Cupriavidus metallidurans CH34: one gene and its partner. The protein of the gene in region 1 interacts with the protein of each later gene in a pairwise test. Links are inferred from orthologs where the notes say so. Each region holds a gene or a part of one and is shown on either strand. Other genes may lie near its edges. The genes, in order: purT and RMET_RS13150.

Region 1 (3,146 bases):
CTGGGTAAGTTCTCGGCGGCCATCGAGCGGCTGGCTCATGCCGGCACCTGGATCAGCGTGTTCCTGATGCTGTCTGGCGTGCTCGATGCGTGGCAGACCGTGTTTTCCGGCAGCCGCAGCGCGCAGACGCATTCGATCAAGGGCTACATCCAGGTGGCCCAGCTCGCGCTGTGGCTGGTCTGCGGTGTGCTGGTGCTGTCGATCCTGATCGACCGCTCGCCGCTCTGGATGCTGTCCGGTATCGGCGCGCTATCTGCGGTGCTGCTGCTCGTGTTCAAGGACACGCTGCTGTCCCTGGTGGCCAGCACGCAGCTCACCTCGAACGACATGCTGCGCATTGGCGACTGGATCGAAATGCCCCAGTCCAATGCCGATGGTTTCGTCATGGACGTGGCGCTGCATACGGTCAAGGTCAAGAATTGGGACAACACCGTGACGACGGTGCCAACCTACAAGCTGTTCTCGGAGAGCTACCGCAACTACCGGCACATGTTCGAGTCCGGCGCGCGCCGCATCAAACGGACGCTCCGGATCGATGCCACCAGCGTGCGGTTCCTGGACGAGGAGGAGGTCAGGGCGCTGATGCGGTTCAAGCTGCTGCATGACTATCTCGAGGTCAAGCAGGAGGAGGTCGATCGGGCCAACCGGGAGATCCTGCGTGCCGACACAGACCCGGTCAACCGCCGTCGGCTGACCAACCTGGGCACGTTCCGCGCCTATGGCATCGCCTTCCTGCGCGCGCATCCGGAAATTCATCACGATCTGCTGCTGAACCTGCGGATGATGGAATCCGACTCGCAGGGCATTCCGATCGAGATTTACTGCTTTACCACGCTCACGAACTGGACGGACTACGAACGTATCCAGGGCGATATCTTCGACCACCTGTTCGCGATTCTGCCGGAGCTGGGTTTGCGGGTGTATCAGGCGCCGTCAGGCGCGGACCTGAGCGGGCTGCGCAGCGGTGCGACGATGGCCGACCAGCACGCCGCACTGGCCGTGGCCGCCGCGGACTCGGGGATGCGCCAGCCGCCATCGGCCCCGACGGATCGGGCCGACAGGGTGGCTTAGGGGGGGATTTCTCCCTGTCCCTTCTCCCTTCTCCCTTCTCCCGTCGTCGGGAGAGGGGAGTCAGCAAAGCGCAGCGCTTACGCCTTCCGCGGCTTGACCTTGCCCGCCGCTTCCTTGGCGCGCTCGCGTGCCGTATCCACGTCTTCGGCGTAGGCCAGCGCCACGCCCATGCGGCGCTTCGTGAACGACTCCGGCTTGCCGAACAGGCGCAGTTCCGTCTGCGGCACGCGCAGCGCCTCGTCCACGCCATCGAAAACAATGCCTTCGGCTTCAACGCCGCCGTAGATCACGGCGCTCGCGCCGGGCGCGCGCAGCGCGGTGCTGACGGGCAGGCCGAGGATGGCGCGGGCGTGGAGTTCGAACTCGTTCTGCCACTGCGTAATCATCGTCACCATGCCGGTGTCGTGCGGACGCGGGCTGACTTCGCTGAACCAGACCTGCTCGCCCTTGACGAACAGTTCCACGCCGAACAGGCCCTGGCCGCCCAGATCGGCGGTCACGGCACGCGCGATATGCTGCGAGGTTTCCAGTGCCTTCGGGTGCATCGGGTGCGGTTGCCAGCTTTCCACGTAGTCACCCGCGACCTGCACGTGGCCGATCGGCTCGCAGAAATGCGTTTCCACTTCGCCATTGGCGCCCACGGCGCGCACGGTCAGCAGCGTGATTTCGTAGTCGAAGTCGATAAAGCCTTCGACGATCACGCGGCCGTGGCTGACGCGGCCGCCGGCCATGGCATAGTCCCACGCGGCCTTGACGTCCGCGGGACCGTCGATCTTGCTCTGGCCCTTGCCGGAACTGCTCATCACGGGCTTGACCACGCACGGGTAGCCGATGCCGCCGTCGATCGCGGCTTGCAGTTCCTCGAGCGAATCGCAGAATTTGTACGGGCTGGTGGGCAGGCCCAGGGTCTCGGCGGCCAGGCGGCGGATACCTTCGCGGTCCATCGTCAGGCGGGCGGCGCGAGCCGTGGGGATCACGCGAACCACGCCGGCCGCTTCCAGGGCTTCGAGCATTGGCGTGGCGATGGCTTCGATCTCTGGCACCACCAGATCCGGCCGCTCGGCTTCGATCAGTGCCTTGAGCTGTTCGCCGTCGCTCATCGTGATCGTGCGCGCATGGTGGGCCACCTGCTGGCCCGGCGCGTTCTCGTAGCGGTCGACGGCGATCGTCTCCACGCCCAGGCGCTGCAGCGCGATCAGCACTTCCTTGCCCAGCTCACCTGAGCCTAGCAGCATGACTTTGGTGGCGGACGGGGAGAGGGGCGTTCCAAGGGTGGTCATGGGGCGGCTCGATCAGGTCAGAAAAACCGGGATTGTATACGCGGGCGATGCCCGGCGCGACATCCCGGTTCCCTGACGTCGCTTATGCTCCTCAGTACGAGATCTTCGCGCTGACGCTGATCGCGCGCGGATCGCCCGGCTGGATGTACTCCGCGTACTGGAAGCCCCAGTAGCGTTTGTTGGTCAGGTTGGTCAACGCTGCCCGCAGCGTCAGTTCCTTGCCTGCCACGCGTGTGCTGTACGTCGCGCCAAGGTTGAATATCGTGTAACCACCCAGCGTGAGGTCGCCGGCCGGGCGCAGCTTGGTTGTGCCCGTGTACTTGCCGTCGATGCCCACCTTCAGGCCCGGCACGTACGGAATGCGATACGCCAGCCGGCCGGTCAGGATGAAGCTGGGCGCGCCGGCCACGCGGTTGCCGTTGTAGGTCTGGCCCTTGTCGTAGTAGCTGTCCAGATACATCGCGCTGCCGCCCACTTCCCATTGGGAGCCGATACGCGCGGCTCCAGCCAGCTCTGCGCCCTGGTAGATCGACAGGCCATCCTGCACCAACACGTTCTGCGAGTTGGTGTACTCGGCACCGCGCTCGATGCGGAACAGCGCCGCCGTGCCGGTCCAGAGACCCTGATCCGTCTTCGCGCCGATTTCGTATTGCTTGCTCTTGACCGGATTCAGTTGCGCGCCCGCGTTCGCGAACGTCGTGCCGACCGTGGTGCCGCCGTCGAACGCTTCCACGTAGCTGGCGTACAGCGTGGTGCTCGGCATCGGCTTGAACATCAGCGCGACGGTCGGCGTCA
Region 2 (3,228 bases), 870 kb from region 1 along the record:
CGGGATGCAGCGCAGGAACGGGATGTCGTACACACCGGCGTGCGTGGCACCATCGGCGCCCACCAGACCAGCGCGGTCCAGCGCGAACACCACTGGCAGGTTCTGCAGCGCCACGTCGTGAATAAGCTGGTCGTAACCACGTTGCAGGAACGTCGAGTAGATCGCCACAACCGGCTTCAGGCCCTCACAGGCCAGGCCGCCGGCGAAGGTCACCGCGTGCTGCTCTGCGATACCGACGTCGTAGTAGCGGTCCGGGAAGCGCTTTTCGAACTCGACCATGCCCGAGCCTTCGCGCATGGCCGGCGTCACGCCGATCAGACGCTTGTCGGCGGCGGCCATGTCGCACAGCCACTCGCCAAACACCTGCGTGTAGGTCTTGCGCGACGGCTTGGCCGACGGACGGATACCCTCGGCCGGATTGAACTTGCCCGGGCCGTGGTAGAGGATCGGATCGGCCTCGGCCAGCTTGTAGCCCTGGCCCTTCTTGGTCACCACGTGCAGGAACTGCGGGCCGTGGCCTTCCAGCGCGCGCTGGCGGATGTTCTGCAGCGTCGGGACCAGCGACTCGAGGTCGTGGCCGTCGATCGGGCCGACGTAGTCGAAACCGAATTCTTCGAACAGCGTGGCCGGCACGACCATGCCCTTGGCATGTTCTTCCAGGCGCTTGGCGAATTCGAGCACCGGCGGCGCCACCGACAGCACCTTCTCGATGCCCTTCTTGGTGGCCGCGTAGAACTGGCCCGACATCAGGCGCGCCAGGTGCTTGTTCAACATGCCCACCGGCGGGGAGATCGACATGTCGTTGTCGTTCAGCACCACCAGCATCGGCAGGTCCTTGTAGACGCCCGCATTGTTCATGGCTTCGAAAGCCATGCCGGCGGTCATCGCGCCATCGCCGATCACGGCAATACCCACGCGCTTCTCGCCCCGGGTACGGGCACCGAGCGCCATGCCCAGCGCCGCGGAAATCGACGTCGACGAATGCGCAGTACCGAAAGTGTCGTACTCGCTCTCGGCACGGCGCGGGAAGCCGGAGATGCCACCGTACTGGCGCAGCGTCGACATGCGGTCGCGGCGGCCAGTCAGGATCTTGTGGGGATAGCTCTGGTGACCCACGTCCCAGACCACGCGATCGTTCGGTGTGTCGAAGACATAGTGCAGCGCGATCGTCAGCTCCACCGTGCCGAGGTTGGACGACAGGTGCCCGCCGGTTTGCGAGACCGATTCGAGCACGTAGGCGCGGAGTTCCTCGGCCAGCGTGTCGAGCTGGCGACGGTCCAGCTTGCGCAGGTCCGCGGGGTCGTCGATTTTATTGAGCAGCGTGTAGGTCATGGTGTCCGTTCGGCCGCCGGATTCTGTGCGTCCGGCTTTTCAGTTCAGTTTGAGCGCAGCACGATCAGGTCGGCCAGTTCGGCGAGCCGGCCAGCGCGTGTGCCGAATCCCTCCAGCGCCTCGTGGGCGTCGGTGCGAAGCTGGGCAGCCAGCTCGCGTGCGGCATCCAGGCCAAGCAGCGATACGTAGGTCGGCTTGTCGTTCGCGGCATCCTTGCCCGCCGTCTTGCCAAGCGTTGCCGTGTCGGCAGTGACGTCGAGAATATCGTCCACGACCTGGAACGCCAATCCCACGGCCGCGGCATATCGATCAAGCGCCACAAGGCCGGCCTGGTCGATGTTTCCGCACAACGCACCCATGCGCACGCTGGCGCGCAACAGGGCGCCGGTCTTCATGCGGTGCATGCCTTCGAGCGCCTCGCGGGTCATGGCCTTGCCAACGTTCTGGAGGTCGATGGCTTGTCCACCGCACATGCCTATCGAGCCCGATGCCACGGCCAGTTCCGCCACCACTTTCAGGCGCGCTTCCGCAGCCAGAGCCGGGGTCTGGGCCAGCACGATAAACGCCTGGCTCTGCAGCGCGTCACCGACCAGCAGGGCCGTGGCCTCGTCATAGGCCTTGTGGACCGTGGGGCGTCCGCGGCGCAGATCGTCGTCGTCCATGCAGGGCATGTCGTCGTGGACCAGCGAATAGGCGTGAATCATCTCGACGGCGCATGCTGCGGCGTCGCAGGCCTCGGGTGTCGCACCGACCACCTCGCCCGCAGCGTGCACTAACAGGGGGCGCACACGCTTGCCACCGCCGAGCACAGCATAGCGCATCGCCTCATGGAGGGTGTATGGAATTGTGTCCGTGGAAGGTAGGGCCGCTTCCAAAGCGGCTTCGGTGCGGGCGCCCTGCGCCCGCATCCAAGTGGCGAAATCGCTCATTCGAAATCTGCGCTGTTGCTGTCTGCGTTGTTCTGGGTGCGCGACTCGCCGGCTAGCGGCTTCAGTGCGTCACCTTCGAGTACCTTGACCTGCTGCGCCACGCGCTCCAGGCTCTGCTGGCAAAAGCGCACCAGCTCGGCACCACGGCGGTAGGCGGCAAGCGATGCCTCGAGCGGCAGATCGCCGCTTTCCATGCTCGCCACCAGCGTTTCCAGCTCGGCCATCGCGGCCTCATAGGAAGCCGGCGGCACGCTGGCGGCCGGCGTATCTTCAGGCTGGACCGGGGCGGTCGTGGTTCTTGGCATGTCAGGCCTTCATCAGGGGAATCCGGGATTTTACGCCAATCCTGAGCTTGGTCGCAGAATCGCCTGACCGGCGCAATAGCCACACCGACCACATGGATATCTGCCTAGCACCGGGTTTTGACAGGGAAGTGACGTGTGCGGCCGGGTCGTCATTCGGAATGCGCCCGAAAGGGCACCTCCATGACGACCCGGGTCGACTTTTTCGCTAAAAAGGCAAAAAAATCAGGCCCTTAACTTTTTGGCTCGGGTACAATCCCGGGCTCGTCAGCGAGTTCCGCGCCGTTGCGTCCGCACCAACATGACCGCTCATACGCGGTGTGTCGGCGGGCACATTTTCCCCATCACCAACCCCGGGGAACCTGGCCGGATCCGGCTCGTCTGACACGGTTTCCCAAATCGATTCATATTTCGATGGTTGGGTTGTTCACTGCTTTCGCCTGTTATAGGGAGTGGGGATAATGTCCAATCTCAGCACCGCGCTCAAGCTGGCGCCGGCTGATTCGCAGTTGCCCGTAAATGTCTACTTTGACGAGGCACTGCATCAACAAGAACTGGAACTGCTGTTCAAGAATGGCCCCGGCTACGTCGGCCACGAACTGATGGTGCCGGAGACCGGCGACTTTCAGACGCTGGCCGCCGAGGACGAAGGCCGTATGCTGGTG

Evidence for each region.
Region 2: the proteins of purT (region 1) and RMET_RS13150 interact in binary tests that used the Escherichia coli proteins (3 or more experiments, as listed by UniProt). The link is inferred for Cupriavidus metallidurans CH34 from one-to-one orthologs.

What each region holds. Positions count from the first base shown.
Region 1 is NC_007973.1:1,974,536-1,977,681, reverse strand. What follows is about bases 251-3,077. They hold purT (formate-dependent phosphoribosylglycinamide formyltransferase), read right to left. Parts: upstream 2,352-3,077; coding sequence 1,149-2,351; downstream 251-1,148. Other genes in these bases: RMET_RS09105 (TonB-dependent siderophore receptor), read right to left, coding at 2,443-3,077; RMET_RS09115 (mechanosensitive ion channel family protein), read left to right, coding at 251-1,071. Also shown: more of RMET_RS09115, read left to right, coding at 1-250; more of RMET_RS09105, read right to left, coding at 3,078-3,146. UniProt on the Escherichia coli protein: Involved in the de novo purine biosynthesis. Catalyzes the transfer of formate to 5-phospho-ribosyl-glycinamide (GAR), producing 5-phospho-ribosyl-N-formylglycinamide (FGAR). Formate is provided by PurU via hydrolysis of 10-formyl-tetrahydrofolate.
Region 2 is NC_007973.1:2,845,883-2,849,110, forward strand. Bases 320-3,228 are described here. They hold RMET_RS13150 (polyprenyl synthetase family protein), read right to left. Parts: upstream 2,262-3,228; coding sequence 1,377-2,261; downstream 320-1,376. Other genes in these bases: dxs (1-deoxy-D-xylulose-5-phosphate synthase), read right to left, coding at 320-1,332; RMET_RS13155 (exodeoxyribonuclease VII small subunit), read right to left, coding at 2,258-2,566; RMET_RS13160 (aromatic ring-hydroxylating oxygenase subunit alpha), read left to right, coding at 3,025-3,228. Outside these bases: more of dxs, read right to left, coding at 1-319.